DNA from 2 places in the Streptomyces sp. CY-1 genome. Region 2 is predicted to be linked to the other one. Evidence: riboswitches for the same ligand, from Rfam matches in the RefSeq annotation. Region 2 holds a riboswitch; the other holds the start of a gene.
What was found. A riboswitch is a leader RNA that binds a small molecule or an ion and turns the genes downstream of it on or off. The one in region 2 is predicted to bind thiamine pyrophosphate.
Positions count from the first base shown of each region.

Region 1: it holds a riboswitch for thiamine pyrophosphate, as region 2 does, so the genes downstream of both, thiO (glycine oxidase ThiO) here and ACK1X7_RS33775 (thiamine ABC transporter substrate-binding protein) in region 2, are expected to answer to the same signal.

Region 1 covers NZ_CP178393.1:3,355,029-3,362,854, reverse strand. Annotated here, with positions in the region: gene pknB (Stk1 family PASTA domain-containing Ser/Thr kinase) at 1-1,924, opposite strand, end outside; gene ACK1X7_RS14495 (SRPBCC domain-containing protein) at 2,012-2,470, opposite strand; gene ACK1X7_RS14490 (thiazole synthase) at 3,024-3,914, opposite strand; gene thiS (sulfur carrier protein ThiS) at 3,923-4,123, opposite strand; gene thiO (glycine oxidase ThiO) at 4,120-5,307, opposite strand; TPP riboswitch at 5,365-5,478, opposite strand; gene ACK1X7_RS14475 (NAD(P)/FAD-dependent oxidoreductase) at 6,108-7,289, shown strand; gene ACK1X7_RS14470 (Rv2175c family DNA-binding protein) at 7,392-7,757, shown strand.
Region 2 covers NZ_CP178393.1:7,826,399-7,834,224, reverse strand. Annotated here, with positions in the region: gene ACK1X7_RS33800 (ABC transporter ATP-binding protein) at 1-312, shown strand, start outside; gene ACK1X7_RS33795 (hypothetical protein) at 294-1,547, shown strand; gene ACK1X7_RS33790 (LOG family protein) at 1,653-2,750, shown strand; gene ACK1X7_RS33785 (ABC transporter ATP-binding protein) at 2,848-3,885, opposite strand; gene ACK1X7_RS33780 (ABC transporter permease) at 3,886-5,499, opposite strand; gene ACK1X7_RS33775 (thiamine ABC transporter substrate-binding protein) at 5,595-6,668, opposite strand; TPP riboswitch at 6,664-6,768, opposite strand; gene rlmN (23S rRNA (adenine(2503)-C(2))-methyltransferase RlmN) at 6,842-7,826, opposite strand, start outside.

The DNA.
Region 1 (7,826 bases), 4.5 Mb from region 2:
TGATCTTGATGGTGATCGTGCTCCCCTTGGGCGCCTCGTCCCCGCCGGCCACCGACTGGTCCTGCACCTTGTCCCCGGGGAACAGCAGCGCCTTCTCGACGTCCACCTTGAAGCCGGCCCCCTCGAGCTGCGCCTTGGCGTCGTCGGCCGTCATACCCGTGACGTCCGGCACCTCGATCATCTGCACGCCCTTGGAGACGGTCAGCGTGACCGTATCGCCCTTGGCGCCCTGTTGGTCGCCGTCTCCCGAGGGGGACTGCTCGGCGACCGAACCCTTGTCCTCCTCCGAGAACACCTGCCGGTCGGCGATCTTCACCTTGAAGCCCTGGTCCTCCAGCTCGGACCGGGCCTCGTCGACCGATTCGCCCACCACGTCCGGGATGTCGACCGGCTGGCCCTTGCTGACCACGATCGACACCGGTGTCTCGGGGCGGCGCACGGAGCCGGAGACCGGGCTGGTGGAGAGGACCGAGTCCTGGGCCGTCTCACTGCTGAAGCGGCGGATGACCTTGCCGACCCGCAGCCCCTGGTCCGCGATCTTCCGCTTGGCCTCGGCCAGCGGCATGCCCACCACATTGGGCACCTCGGCCCGCGGCGGCCCCTGGGAGACCCGGATGGTCACGGTGCCGGTGTCGCGGACGCGCTCGCCCGGGCCCGGCTTGGAGCCGATGACCTTGCCCTTGGGGATGACATCGCTGAACTCGTTGACGACCTTCACATCGAGCCCGGCGCCGTGCAGCTTCTTCTCCGCCTCCGCCCGGGTCTTCCGCAGCACCGGCGGGACCTCGGTGAACTGGCCGACGCTGATGTACCAGATACCGGCGGCGAGGGCGATCGCCAGCACCACCGCGGCGGCGATCGTCATGATCCCGCGGCGCGACATCCGGCCCCGGCCGCTCCGGCCTTGCCCCTGCCGGCGGGGCGGTTCCGGCGGCAGCTCCAGCCGGCTGGTGAGGTTGAGCCGCTCCTGCTCGTCGTCGACGGCCGCCGCCGGGCGCGGAATCACCGTCGTACGGTTCTCGGCACCGGCCGAGGTGTCCTCCCTGGCCTGCGGGGGCACCGCGTCCAACTGGTCATCGGTCAGCGCGGACCGCACCGCGCGGGTCGCGCTCAGCAGCGCGACGGCGTCGGCGGGGCGCCCCTCGGCCGCGCGCGCGGTGGCCGAGGCGACCAGCTCGTCCAGCTCGGGGGCGACCCCGGGCGCGAGGTCGGACGGCGGCGGGACGTCCTCGTTGAGGTGCTGGTAGAGGACCTGCGCCGGGGTGCTGCCGCCGTGCGGCTTGGCGCCGGTCAGCATCTCGTACAGCACCACACCGCAGGCGTAGACATCGGCGCGGGGGTCGGCCGTGCCGTGCTCGATCTGCTCGGGCGCGAGATAGGACACGGTGCCGAGGACGGTGCCGGTGGAGGCGCTGGTGTTGGTGTCCACCGCCCGGACCAGGCCGAAGTCGGCGACCTTGACCCGGCCGTCGTCCCCGATCAGCACATTCTCGGGCTTCATGTCGCGGTGGACGAAACCGGCGCGGTGGGCCGCCCCGAGCGCGGCCAGCACCGGCTCCAGGATGTCCAGCGCGGCGCGTGGATGCAGGGCCCCGCGCCCGCGGAGCACATCGCGCAGGGTGCAGCCCGCGACGTATTCCATGGCCAGATAGACATGGCCGCCGTCCGCTCCCTGGTCGTAGACGGCGACCACATTGGCGTGCGCGAGTCTCGCGACGGACTTCGCCTCACGGATGAAGCGGTCGACGAAGGCGGCGTCGGAGGCGAGGCTCTGGTGCATCACCTTCAGGGCGAGCACACGGTCCAGCCGGGTGTCGACGGCCCGGTAGACCGTCGCCATCCCGCCGACGGCGATCCGCGCCTCAACGCGGTAGCGGCCGTCGAGCTCCTGCCCGACGAGGGGGTCCTGGAGGGTCGTATCCACGGGGGAAGTCTACGAGGCGTCGATCTGAGCCATGACCGCCCGCCCCAGGTGGGACGGGTACTGGAGCGGAACGGTGACAACGGCGGGTCAGTTGTGCGACGCGGCGGCGATCGCGGCCAGCTCCTCGAGCGCGGAGGTCCAGGACAGCGTGGCGTACTCGGCGTGCTTGGCCTTGGCGGCCTCGGGGACGGCCAGGGCACGGATACCGCTCTCCGCCAGCCGCAGCCGGGTGCCCCGCCCCTCGGGGGAGAGCGCGAACTCCACCAGGGTCGCCTCCCCGGGGTCCGAGGGCGCGTGATCGGGCTCCAGGGCCAGCCGGAAGCGGAAGAGCGTGTCGGGGACCGCCCGCTCGACCTGACCATGGAACTCTCCGTGTTCGTCCCACCGGAACCGGAGCCTCCCACCCGGGTGCGGATCGATCTCGCAGCCACCGGGGGCGTACCAGACGCGGATGTGCTCGGGCGTCGTCAGCACCCGCCACACCCGGTCGATCGGCGCCGCTACGTACACCTCGCGCTCGATCCGGTCGTCCACGGTCACGGACACGGCGACCACCTCCGCGCTGCGCGCTGCTCCCTCAATCCACGGTAGAGGGCCGCACCGGGCCGTCAATCCAGCCTCTGCGGCGCTTCCGCAATCCAGCCCCTGCGGTGCTCCCTCAACCCAGCCCCTCCGGCGCGGTCCGTCAATCCAGCCCCTGCGGTGCTTCCGCATTCCAGCCCCTGCGGTGCTCCCTCAACCCAGCCCCTCCGGCGCTCCCTCAATCCAGCCCCTGCGGTGCTTCCGCATTCCAGCCCCTCCGGCGTTTGAGGAGCGGGGTCCGGGGCGGAGCCCCGGCGGGGGCCGAGGGGGCGGAGCCCCGCCCCACGCGGCGGAGCCGCAAATCGATGCTGCGGGAAGGGGCGGGGTGGGGGACTACCGCCGAAGGCGCCCACAGGCCGGACGCCGGGCCCGGGCGGAGTCTGGCCGGGGGCCGCGGGCCGGGGGCCGGGGGCCGGGCGGCTCGGACGCGGGGCTGGCCGAACGCCCTGCCCGGACGGCGGGTGGCCGGACGGCGGCCCCGGACAGCGGGTGGCCGAGCGCCGGGCCCGCACGGGCCCTAGCCGAAGGCCGGGCGCTCGGGGTCCAGGGCCGCCAGGCCCTCCGCCGGGCTGGACGCCTCGGCGAAGTGGCGGCGCGGGATCCGGCCCGCCCGGTGGGCCAGCCGACCCGCCTCCACCGCATGCCGCATCGCCCCCGCCATCAGCTCCGGCTCCTGGGCCCGGGTGACGGCCGAGGCGAGCATCACCGCCGCGCACCCCAGCTCCATGGCCAGCGCGGCGTCCGACGCCGTGCCCGCGCCCGCGTCCAGGATCACCGGCACGGTGGCGCGCTCGGTGATGAGCTGGAAGTTGTGCGGATTGCGGATGCCGAGACCGGAGCCGATCGGGGAGCCGAGCGGCATGATCGCGGCGCAGCCGACGTCCTCCAGCTTCCGGGCCAGGATCGGGTCGTCATTGGTGTACGGGAGGACCGTGAACCCGTCGTCGACCAGTGCCTCGGCGGCGTCCAGCAGCTCGATCGGATCGGGGAGCAGGGTGCGCTCGTCGGCGACCACCTCCAGCTTGACCCAGTCCGTGCCCAGGGCCTCCCGGGCGAGGCGGGCGGTGAGCACGGCCTCACCCGCGGTGAAACACCCGGCGGTGTTGGGGAGCGGGCGGATGCCGTGCCGGTTGAGGACGGAGAGCACCGACCCCTGCACCGTGGGGTCGAGCCGCCGCATCGCGACGGTCGTCAGCTCGGTGCCGGAGGCCAGCAGCGAGCGTTCCAGGATCTCCAGGCTGGGAGCGCCGCCGGTGCCCATGATCAGGCGGGAGCCGAAGTCGGTTCCGGCGATGGTGAGCGGGTCGGGGGTGGCGAGGGGCGCGCGGCCCGGGGCGTTCGGGGCAGTGGTGACGGGTGTGGCGGCCGTGGTGTTCGTGGCGGCCGCAGCGGCCGTGGTGGGAGCCATGGGTGGGATCAGCCTCCTTGGACCGCGGTGAGGACCTCGACGCGATCACCGTCGCCGAGCGGGGTCGCGGGCCATTGGGTGCGTGGGACGACCGTCTCGTTGACGGCGGCGGCGACGCCCGAGGGCGCCTGGGTGAGGGTCGCGACAAGCCGGTCGAGGGTGGTCCCGTCCGGGACCTCGCGGGGCTCGCCGTTGACGGAGACGGTCATGGGTGCTGCTCCTGTGCTGGGGTGAGTGTGGCTGCGGGGGCCGCGAAGCGCAGCGGGGTGAACGGCCGGGCCACCGGCGGGAGTTCTCCGCTCGTCAGCGCCTCGGTCATGACATCGCCGGTGATCGGGGTGAGCAGGACGCCGTTGCGGTGGTGGCCGGTGGCCAGCAGCAGCCCCGGAAGCGCGGTCGGGCCGAGCATCGGGGCGTTGTCGGGGGAGCCGGGGCGCAGCCCGGCGCAGGTCTCCACCAGCGGCAGTTCGGTGATGCCGGGCACCACCTCATGGGCGTCCCGCAGCAGTTCGTACACCCCGCCCGCGGTGACCGTGGTGTCCCAGCCCAGCTCCTCGCTGGTCGCGCCGATGACCAGTTCGCCGTTCTCGCGCGGCACCAGGTAGACCGGCCCGCCGCGCACCACGGCCCGTACGGTCCGGGAGAGGAACGGCGCGTACCGCTCGGGCACCGACAGCCGCAGCACCTGCCCCTTGACGGGGCGTACGGGCGGCAGCACGTCGTCCGGGACGCCCGCGAGCCGTCCGCTGAGGCTGCCTGCGGCCAGTACGGTCCGCTCGGCGGCCAGGCGCGTGCCCCCGGTCAGCTCGATCCCGATGGCGCGGTCGCCGTCCACCAACAGCCGCTCCGCGCGGGCGCGGTGAAAGGCGACCCCGGCCCGCTCGCACGCGGTGAGCAGCGCCGCCGTCAGCCGCCGCGGGTCCACCTGGTCGTCGCCGGAGACCCGCAGCCCGCCGTGCACGCCCGGCGCGAGCATCGGTTCCAGACGGCGGCATTCACGCCCCGTCAGCCACTCGGACTCCAGCCCGAGCCCCTGCTGGAACGTATGCAGCTCGCGCAGATGGGCACGGTCGTCGGCGTCGAACGCCACGGCGAGCGTGCCGCACACGCGGTGCCCCACGTCCTGGCCGCTCGCCTCCTCCAGCTCGGCCACGAAGTCCGGATAGCGGCGCGCGGAGGCCAAGTTGAGCCCGAGGAGGGTCTGCTCACCGTAATGAAGCTCGGTGACCGCGGCCAGCATCCCCGCCGCCACCCAGGCGGCTCCGCCGCCGGGCGCGGGGTCGGCGAGGACGGTACGCAGCCCCCGCTGGGCCGCCCGCCAGGCCGTGACCAGGCCGATGATGCCGCCCCCGATGACGAGGACGTCGTAGCGCCCGTCGGGCGGCCCGCCCACGGATGGTCGGCCGCCAAGCCCAGAGGTGTGTGGTCCGTCGTAGTGACCTGGTGCGTGCGTGGACACGCTGCCCCTCCCTTCGCCGGCATGACCCGGATCAGGTTCGTACGGTCGGAGGCCGTCTCAGCCTCCCTCTCAGCCCGGTCCGCCCGGGCTCCCGCGAGTGCTCTGCCCCGCCACCCTAGTACGCCCCCGAATCCCCCGAAACCCCGACCACCCGCCATGCAACAGGGCCCCACCGGGTCCCGACCCAACCCCTCCGACGCCTTTACGCAGCCGCTCCGACGCCTCAACTCAGCCCTGACGTTTCCGTAACCCGCCCCCTCCGACACCCCGCCCGAGCCCCTCCGGCGTCCCACCCACCCCCTCCGGCGCGGGCCGTCAATCCAGCCCCTCCGGCGTTTGAGGAGCGGGGTCCGGGGCGGAGCCCCGGCGGGGGCCGAGGGGGCGGAGCCCCTTCGTTTCGGGAAGGGGCGGGGTGGGGGACCACCGCCGAAGGCGCCCACAAGCCCGCACCCGCCATCCGGCCCCCGCCCCAGCCCCCCGCCCCAGCTCTCGCCAGAACCCCCAGAGCGGGGCCGGGCCCGAGAGGGCCGAGCCACACCCCGCCGAAAGCCAAGCCACCCCCCACCAGAAGCCAACCACCCCCACGCCCCACCCCTCTGTGCCCGAGATCTCCCCTCGTCCTCTCCGGTCCGCCCCACCAGCCGCAATACAGTGATCGTGTGAGCGATGAGACGACGACGAAGCCGTCCTCGAGCGGCGGCGGCGAACAGCGGGTGGTGATCGTCGGAGCGGGCATGGCGGGGGTGCAGACCGCCGTCGCGCTACGCGAACAGGGCTGGACGGGGGAGATCGTCCTGCTGGGCGCGGAGCCCCACCAGCCCTACGACCGGCCGCCGCTGTCCAAGGCCGTGCTGCTCGGCAAGGCCGAGGGCTCGACGCTCGACGTGGACTTCGCCGGGCTCGGCATCACGCTGCGGCTGGGCGTCCAGGTCACCGGGCTCCGCACGGACAAGCGGCTGGTCGAGACCGCGACCGGACAGCTCCCGTACGACGTCCTGGTGATCGCCACCGGCGCCGAGCCGATCCCGCTGCCGGGCAGCGAGGGCGTACCTGGCGTCCATCTGCTGCGCACCCTGGACGACGCGGTGCGGCTGCGCCCGGTGCTCGCCCGGCAGCGCGAGATCGCGGTCGTCGGGGCGGGCTGGATCGGCGCGGAGTTCGCCACGGCGGCGCGCGAGGCGGGCTGCGCCGTGACCGTCGTCGAGGCCGCGGACCGGCCGCTGGCGGGCGCCCTCCCGGCCGAGGTCGCGGCCCCCATGGCGGCCTGGTACGAGGACTCCGGCGCCCGGCTGGTGACCGGCGCCCGAGTGGCCTCCGTGGACGAGAGCGGGCTGGTGCTCGGCGACGGCACCCGGCTGCGGGCGGGCGCGGTGGTCGTCGGGATCGGGGCCCGGCCGGCCACGGACTGGCTGGCGGGCTCGGGCGTGGAGCTGGCCGAGGACCGCTCGGTCGCCGCCGACAACCGGCTGCGCAGCTCGGCGCCGGATGTCTACGCGGTCGGCGACTGTGCCTCCTTCCCGTCCGCCCGCTACGGCACCCGGCTGCTGGTGCACCACTGGGACAACGCGCTCCAGGGGCCGCGCACCGTCGCCGCCAATGTGGTGGGGAGCCGGACGGCGGCCCACTTCCCCGGCGTGGTCTACGACCCGGTGCCGTATTTCTGGTCCGAGCAGTTCGGGCGCTTCGTGCAGTACGCCGGGCACCATTCGGAGGCCGACGAACTGGTCTGGCGCGGCGATCCGGCCGGTGCCGCCTGGTCGGTGTGCTGGCTGCGCGAGGGCGCCCTGGTCGCCCTGCTGGCCGTCGGCCGTCCGCGCGATCTGGCCCAGGGGCGCAAGCTGATCGAGCGCGGCGCCCGGCTGGACCGGACGCGGGCCGAGGACCCGTCGGTGCCGCTGAAGTCGGCCGTGTGCTGACCGGCCGGTCGGCCGCTGGGCGGGACGTCCGGGACGGGCCGGGCGGCCCGCGCGGCGGGCGCCCGGCTACCCACTGTCAGTCCCAGATGGCAGGCTTGTTCCGTGACCGAGATTGACGCAAAGATCGATGCTCTCGTCCCCGCCTGGCTCACCCTCCCCGACGTCGCCGAACGACTCGGGGTCGAGGTGACGCGCGTCCGGCAGTTGGTCAAGGAGGGCCAGCTAATCGCGGTGCGCCGTGGGGAGAACAGGGTGCTTCAGGTGCCCGAGGAGTTCATCGCCGACGGAAAGGTCGTCAAGGGCCTCGTGGGGACCTTGACGCTGTTGAAGGACGACGGCTTCAGTGACGAAGAGATGCTGGAGTGGCTCTTCACCCCCGACCCGAGCCTGCCCGGCACCCCGGCACGGGCCCTGGGCGAGAATCGCGGTACGGAAGTGAAGCGGCGCGCGCAGGCGCTCGCCGTCTGACGCCGCTTCCGTCCAGCCTTCCGCCGCCTGCCGTACGGGGCTCGTACAGAGTCCGTACGGGGCGTGCCC
Region 2 (7,826 bases):
GCCCGGGCACGGCCAGCCGCGCTGCTCCAGTCCCAGCGCCAGCGAGTCGCCATCGCCCGTGCCCTGGCCGCCGGGCCGAGCGTCCTCTTCGCCGACGAGCCCACCGCCCCGCTGCACCAGGCCGACCGCGCCCAGGTGCTGCGCACCCTCACCTCGGCGGCCCGCTCCCACGGCATCACCGTCGTCCTCGCGACCCATGACCAGGAGATGGCCACCCTCGCCGACCGCACCGTCGCCCTGCTCGACGGGCGCCGGGTGGGCTCGGACCCCTCCGAGGCGGAAGGCAGGGCCGCGTGCTCAGCCTCCGTCTGACCCGCGGTGCCCGCCCATCGGTGCTGCTGCGACGGTCGCTGGTCACCGTCGCGGCGGCGGGCGCGAGCTTTCTGCTGCTGAGCGCCCTCGGGTTCGCCTCCGGCCATCCGGCCGACTCGCAGGGCGCGGTGGGGCGGCTGCTGTGGTGCCTGGTGCCACTGGCCGCGACCGTGCATCTGGCCGTCGCCGTGGGCCGCGCCGACCCCAGCACCGGGCCGGGCCCCGGGTTCGCCGCGGCCGGGCTCGGCCCCGCCCGTGCGGCACTGCTCGCGGCGGTCTCGATGGCCGCCGCCTGCGCGCTCGGCGGTGTGCTGGCGCTGCTGGTCTTCCTGCATCTGCGTGGCGACCTCGGCTCCTGGCTGGACTGGGCCGGAAGCGGGGCGGACGGCCGGCAGCTCGGCGGCGGCCGTCCGCTGCCCCTGGCCGGCACCGTGACGCTGCTCGCCGTCGTCCCCGTACTGGTGGGCGCGGCGTGTGCGGCCGGGCTGTGGCCCCGGCAGCCGCGGGCCGGGCACCAGCCGGTCCGCGAACCGCGGGGCGCCCGCCGCCCGGCGGTCCCGGCCCCGCCCACCGTCGTGACGGGGCCGGTCGCGCCCTGGCCCCACCGGGCCACCTCCGGCCTTCCATGGGGCATCGCCCTGACCGCGGCCGGACTCGCCCTGGAGGCATACGCGAGCGGTGACGCGCCCCCGCACCCCGACGCCCTGCTCGCCGTGCCGGGCCGGCTCGGCGGCAACCCGCCCGGTGTAGTGGGCGGCTGGGTGCTGGCGGCGCTCGGGCTGGTGCTGGCCGGGCCCGGCCTCACCCATCTGTGCGGCAGACTGCTGGCCGTCGGGCGGCCCGGCGTGCTGCGGCTGCTCGCCGGGCGCATGCTCCAGCAGGAGGCCGGTCTCATCGGACGTCCGGTCGGCGCGCTGTGTGCCCTGGCCGCCGCCGGATACACCGTCCTGGAGCTGTACGGAAGGGCCTCCGGGCCGTCCGGCGCCCATGCCTTCGGCCCGCTCACCGGTCTGGGCGCGGCCCTGGTCACGCTGTGCGCAGCGGCCACCACCCTGACCGCGGTCGTGGAGGCGAGGAGCGCGCGCGAGCGCACGACGGCCGCGCTGCTCCGCCTCGGCGCCCCGACCCGGCTGCTCCGCGCGGCGGCCGCGCTGCGCGCGACGGCCCTGCTGGCACTGCTGGTGCCGCTGGCGTGGGTGGTGGCGCATCTCACGGCGATGCCGTTCCGCCGCTGAAAATACGGGGTGTTGGTGTCCATGCCTGGATTGTGCGACCAAGGGGCCCGGTCACGTTTGCCGCAATCCACAGCCCCCCACCTCCGGTGTGATTAGCATGTCGGCGTGCAGGAACCAGCCCGCGAAATAGAGTCCATCGAGGAGTTCGACCAGGTCGTCGCCCGCGGCACCCTGGCCGGGTTCCGGGTCCAGTCCGTGGACCTGACGAGCCGTACGGCCGCGCTCCTCTCCACCGACACCAGCGAGGCGGTCTTCCTCGGCTGCCCGATGGAGCCCGAGGCGGCCGCGAAGGTCCGGGCCGGGGGTGCGCTGGTGTTCCCGCCGGTGCCGGATCTCCCGTTCGATCCGTACCGCGGCACCCTCTACTCGCCCGCGCAGCTCTTCGAGGGCCTGACGGAGCACGGTTACGCGCGGACGCCGGACGCGCTCGCCTACGCCTGGTTCCAGCGGACCAAGACGGACGGCGACATCTTCTCCTCGATGCTGCGTTCCATCCACGACGACGCGATCTCCGACGCGCTCGACGAATTCCTCGTCGGGACGCGGGTGGTGGGCGTCATGGGCGGCCATGCGCTGGAGCGCGGCTCCGACGGGTTCGCGGGCGCCGCGTACCTCGGACGGGCCCTGGCGCGGACCGGTCTCACGGTCGCGACGGGCGGCGGACCGGGCGCGATGGAGGCCGCGAACCTGGGCGCCTACGCGGCCCCGCACGAGGACACGATGCTGGACGAGGCGCTCGAACTGCTCGGCAAGACGCCCTCGTTCCGGCCGTCCATCGGGGCGTGGGCCGAGGCCGCCTTCGCGGTGCGCGAACGCTGGCCGGACGGCGGGGCGTCGGTCGGCATCCCCACCTGGTTCTACGGACATGAGCCGCCGAGCGCGTTCGCCTCGCACATCGCCAAGTACTTCGCCAACGCCACCCGGGAGGACGGGCTGCTGGCACGCTCGACCGCGGGCGTGGTCTTCCTGCCGGGCGCCGCCGGGACCGTCCAGGAGATCTTCGACAACGCGACGCCGAACTACTACGAGTCGCGCGGTGAGCCCACCCCGATGGTGCTGGTGGACCGCGACCACTGGACCCGGCGGCTGCCCACCTGGCCGCTGCTCGAAGCCCTCGCCGAGGGACGGTCCATGAAGGCCCGTATCGCACTGGTGGACTCGGTGGACGAGGCACCCGAGGCGCTGCTGTCGCTGCTGGGCTGACCCGACGTCAAGGAGGCCCCTGCGCACGAGCGTTGTCGCGCCCGGGGCCCAGCGCGCGCCGGAGCACCGGCGTCGGGCCCCTCCGCGAGCCCAGGCGTCAGACCTGGGCGTCCAACAGCACCACATCGGCCGGGTCGAAGGCCACCCCCACCCGGGCCCCCGCCTCCGGAGCGTCCCGCAGGGCGCAGGACGCCTCCAGGGGCGGCGCGGCCGGGTCCGGCAGCCGCAGGATGAGCGCCACATGGTCGCCGCGGAAGGTGCGCGTCTCCACGGTGCACGCCAGCCCCTCCCCGGGGTCCGTCAGCCGTACCCCGGCCGGGCGGACCAGCAGCCTGGTGGGGCCCGGCCGGGAGCCGGGCGGAACGGGCAGCTTGCCCCAACGGGTGTCGGCGACCTCGCCGTCCACGATCGCGTCGACCACATTGTCGAAGCCGAGGAAACGGGCGACGAACTCGGTGGCGGGCCGCTGCCACACCTCCAGCGGGGTGCCGGTCTGGGCGATCCGGCCGTCGTCCATCACCACCACCCGGTCCGCGAGCGCGAACGCCTCCCCCTGGTCGTGGGTGACCGCGAGGACGGTGGTGCCCAGCCGTGCGAAGAGTTCGCGGAGCTCCACCACCAGCCGTTCCCGCAGCCCCCGGTCGAGCTGGCCCAGCGGCTCGTCCAGCATCAGCAGCTTGGGCCGCGGGGCCAGCGCGCGGGCGAGCGCCACCCGCTGCTGCTCGCCGCCGGAGAGCGAGTCGACGGGGCGGCGCTGGGCGCCCGGCAGCCCCACCAGCTCCAGCAGTTCGGCGACCCGGCGATCCGCCTCCGCGCGCCCCACCTTGCGCATCCGCAGCCCGAAGGCGACATTGCCGCCCACGTCCCGCTGCGGGAAAAGCTGGTGGTCCTGGAACATCAGCCCCACCCCGCGCCGGTGCGTGGGCACCCCGTTCTGGTCCTGTCCGGCGAGCCACACCCGGCCGTCGTCGGCGGACTGGAGCCCGGCCACCACGCGCAGCATGGTGGACTTGCCGCTTCCGCTCGGGCCCAGCACACAGACCGTCTCGTGCTCGGCGACCTCCAGGTCCACGGCGTCCAGCGCGTCGCGCCGGCCGAACCTTACGGTCACCTCGTCCAGTCGCAGCAGCGTCATTCAGAACTCTCCGGAACGGTCGGTGCGGATGCGCTCGAGCGCCAGCAGCGATCCGGCGCAGACCAGCATCAGGATCGTGCTCAGGGCCATCGCCTGCCCGTAGGTGAGCTGTCCGGCCCGGCCCAGGAAGCGGGCGATGGCCACCGGGAGGGTCGGCTGGTCGGGGCGCGCGATGAAGACGGTCGCGCCGAACTCGCCCAGGGAGACGGCGAAGGCGAAGCCCGCCGCGACCGCCACGGCCCGTCCCACCAGCGGCAGGTCCACTTCTCGCCAGACCCGCCACGGGGACGCCCCGAGCACGGCCGCCGCCTCCCGGAGCCGGTGGTCCACCGCCCGCAGTACGGGCAGCATGGTCCGTACGACGAAGGGCACGCCCACCAGGGCCTGGGCGAGCGGCACCAGGACCCAGGAGGCACGCAGATCCAGCGGGGGCTCGTCGAGGGCGATCAGGAACCCGAATCCCACGGTGACGGCCGAGGTGCCCAGGGGCAGCATCAGCAGCGCGTCGAAGCCCCGTACCAGCCTGCCCGCCTTACGGGTGAGCGCGGCGGCAGCGAGTCCGCCCACGGCGAGGGCGAAGACGGTGGCGACCGCCGCGTATCGCAGGGAGTTCCCGATGGCCTCCATGGGGGCCACGAAGAAGGTGCCTCCGCTGTCGGCGGCCGACGTGAGCGCCTCGTAGTAGCTGAATCCGTAGCCGTCCGGGCCGTTCAGCGAGCGTTCCACCAGCACCGCGAGCGGTGTCACGATCAGCAGCGCGACCACCGCCAGCACGCCCCACAGCAGCGCCCACTGCGCCGGTCCCTTCGGCCGGCGCGCCGTGCGGCCGGGGTCGACGAGCCGCAGGGCACTCTCCCGGCGCCTTACGGTCCACGCGTGCAGGGCCAACACGGCGGCGACCGCGGCGAACTGGACGAGGGTGAGCACCGCGGCCGTGGGCAGGTCGAGCAGTTGCGCGGTCTCGCGGTAGATCGCCACCTCCAGGGTGGCGTAGCGGGGGCCGCCGAGGATCTGGATCACGCCGAAGGAGGTGAAGGTGAAGAGGAACACCATCAGCGCGGCGGCGGCCACGGCGGGGGCCAGCGCGGGCAGCGTCACCCGGCGCCAGGCCGAGAGCCGGCTCGCGCCGAGCACCCGCGCGGCCTCCTCCTGGCGCGGGTCGAGCTGGGCCCACAGCCCGCCGACGGTCCTGACGACGACCGCGTAGTTGAAGAAGACATGGGCCAGGAGGATCGCCCAGACGGAGGTGTCGAGGCGCACCCCCCACAGCTCGTCCAGCAGCCCGCCCCGGCCGAGCAGGGCCAGGAAGGCGGATCCGGCGACAACGGTCGGCAGGACGAACGGCACGGTCACCACGGCCCGCAGCAGCCCCTTGCCGGGGAAGTCGAAGCGGGCGAAGACATAGGCGCCGGGCAGCGCGACCGCGAGCGTGAGGGCGGTCGACGCGACCGCCTGCCAGCAGGTGAACCACAGGACGTCCAGCGTCGCCGGATCGCTCACCACCTCGGCGATCCGGCCGAACCGCCACTGCCCGCCGACGCGCAGCCCCCGGGTGACGATGGCGGCCACGGGATAGGCGAAGAAGACCGCGAAGAAGGCGAGCGGCACCGCCATCAGGGCGAGCCGGAGGGCGAGCGCACGACGGCCGCCGCCGGCTGCCGTGTCGGCCTTACGGTGGCCGTCGGCCGTCTTACGGTTCTCGCGGGGCTCTACAGGACCAGCGAGGACCATGTCTTGACCCACGGCTCACGGTTCTTGGCGATCTTCTGCGGCGCCAGGGTGGCCGAGTCGCCGATCCTGACCCCGTACCGGGTGAACAGCTCCGGCAGCTTGGCGTCCTCGCGCGCCGGGTTGACGTACATGTTCAGCGGGACGTCCTCCTGGAACCGCTTGCTCAGCAGGAAGTCCAGCAGCGCCTTGCCGCCCTTGGTGTTGCCCGCGCCGTTCAGCAGCCCGGCGAACTCCACCTGCCGGAAGCAGGTGCCCGTCGCCACCCCGGTGGGGGCCTCGGCGGGCTTGGTCTTGGCGTCGGCCACCTCGGCGGGCGGGCTGGAGGCGTAGGAGACGACGAGCGGCCGGTCGCCCTTGCCGCCGCCGGCCGAGCCGGAGAAGCGGTCGTAATACGCCTGCTCCCAGCCGTCCACGACCTCGACGCCGTTGGCCCGCAGCTTCTTCCAGTAGCCCTTCCAGCCGTCGTCGCCGTACTTGGCGGCCGTGGCGAGGAGGAAGCCGAGGCCGGGGGACGAGGTGGCCGCGTTCTCGGTGACGAGGAGGTTCTTGTAGGCGGGCTTGGTCAGGTCCTCCAGTGTCCGGGGCGGCGCCAGCTTCTTGTCGGCGAAGTACTTGCGGTCGTAGTTGACGCAGATGTCGCCGAAGTCGACGGGGGTGACGCGGTGCTCGGCCCGGTCGAGCTGAAGGGCCGCCGGGACCTTGTCGAGGCCCTTGGCCGTATAGGGGGTGAACAGGTCGTTGTCGAGCGCCCGGGAGAGCAGGGTGTTGTCGACGCCGAAGAACACATCGCCCTGGGGGTGGCCCTTGGACAGGATCGCCTGGTTGACGGCGGCTCCCGCGTCGCCCCCGGCCTGCACGCGCACCTTGTAGCCGGTCTCCTTGGTGAACTCCTTGAGGACCGCCTTGGAGGCCGCGAACGAGTCGTGGGTGACCAGGATGACCGTCTTGGAGTCCGCGCCGCTCTTGGAATCCTCGCCGCAGCCGACGAGCGCGCCCAACGCCAGTGAGCCGAGGAGGGCGGCTGAGATGGCACGCCGAAGCTGGCTATTCATGGTGATGCTGACTCCCTACGCCGGTATGACCCGGATCAGGTCCGAGGGTCTGCGGCCGTGCCGCACTCTCAGCGCTTTGAGCGCTCCCCTGTCGGAATGTTCATTTGTACGGATGTTCGGTTTTACGACAATCGCATGACGCAACGATGCCCAGGCACCGTATCAGCCGGTCCTCAGCGCTCCGAAGCCGCCAGTTGCCCGCAGGCCCCGTCGATCTCCTGGCCACGGGTGTCCCGGACGGTCACCGGCACCCCGTGGGCCTCCAGGGCCGCCACGAACGCCTTCTCGTCCTCGGGCCGGGACGCCGTCCACTTGGAGCCGGGCGTCGGGTTGAGCGGAATGAGGTTCACATGCACCCGGCGGCCCTTGAGCAGCCGGCCGAGCAGATCGGCGCGCCACGCCTGGTCGTTGATGTCCTTGATCAGCGCGTACTCGATGGAGACCCGGCGGCCGGACTTCTCCGCGTACTCCCACGCGGCGTCCAGGACTTCGCGCACCTTCCAGCGGGTGTTGACCGGCACGAGGGTGTCGCGCAGCTCGTCGTCGGGCGCGTGCAGCGACACCGCGAGTCGGCACTTGAACCCCTCGTCGGCGAACCGCAGCATCGCCGGAACGAGGCCGACGGTCGAGACGGTGATGCCGCGCTGCGAAAGGCCGAGGCCGTCGGGCTCGGGGTCGGTGAGCCGGCGGATGGCGCCGACGACGCGGTTGTAGTTGGCCAGCGGCTCGCCCATGCCCATGAAGACGATGTTGGACAGCCGGGCCGGCCCACCGGGGATCTCACCGTCGCGCAGGGCCCGCATCCCGTCGACGATCTGGTGCACGATCTCGGCGGTGGACAGATTGCGGTCCAGCCCCGCCTGGCCGGTGGCGCAGAACGGGCAGTTCATCCCGCAGCCCGCCTGTGAGCTGATGCACATGGTGACCCGGTCCGGGTAGCGCATCAGTACGGACTCCACGAGCGTGCCGTCGAAGAGCCGCCACAGGGTCTTGCGGGTGGTGTCGTCGTCGCAGCTAATGTGCCGCACCACGCTCATCAGCTCCGGCAGCAGCCCGGCGGCCAGCTTCTCGCGCGCGGCGGCCGGTATGTCGCTCCACTGTGCGGGGTCGTCGACGTAGCGCGCGAAGTAGTGGCGCGAGACCTGACTGGCCCGGAAG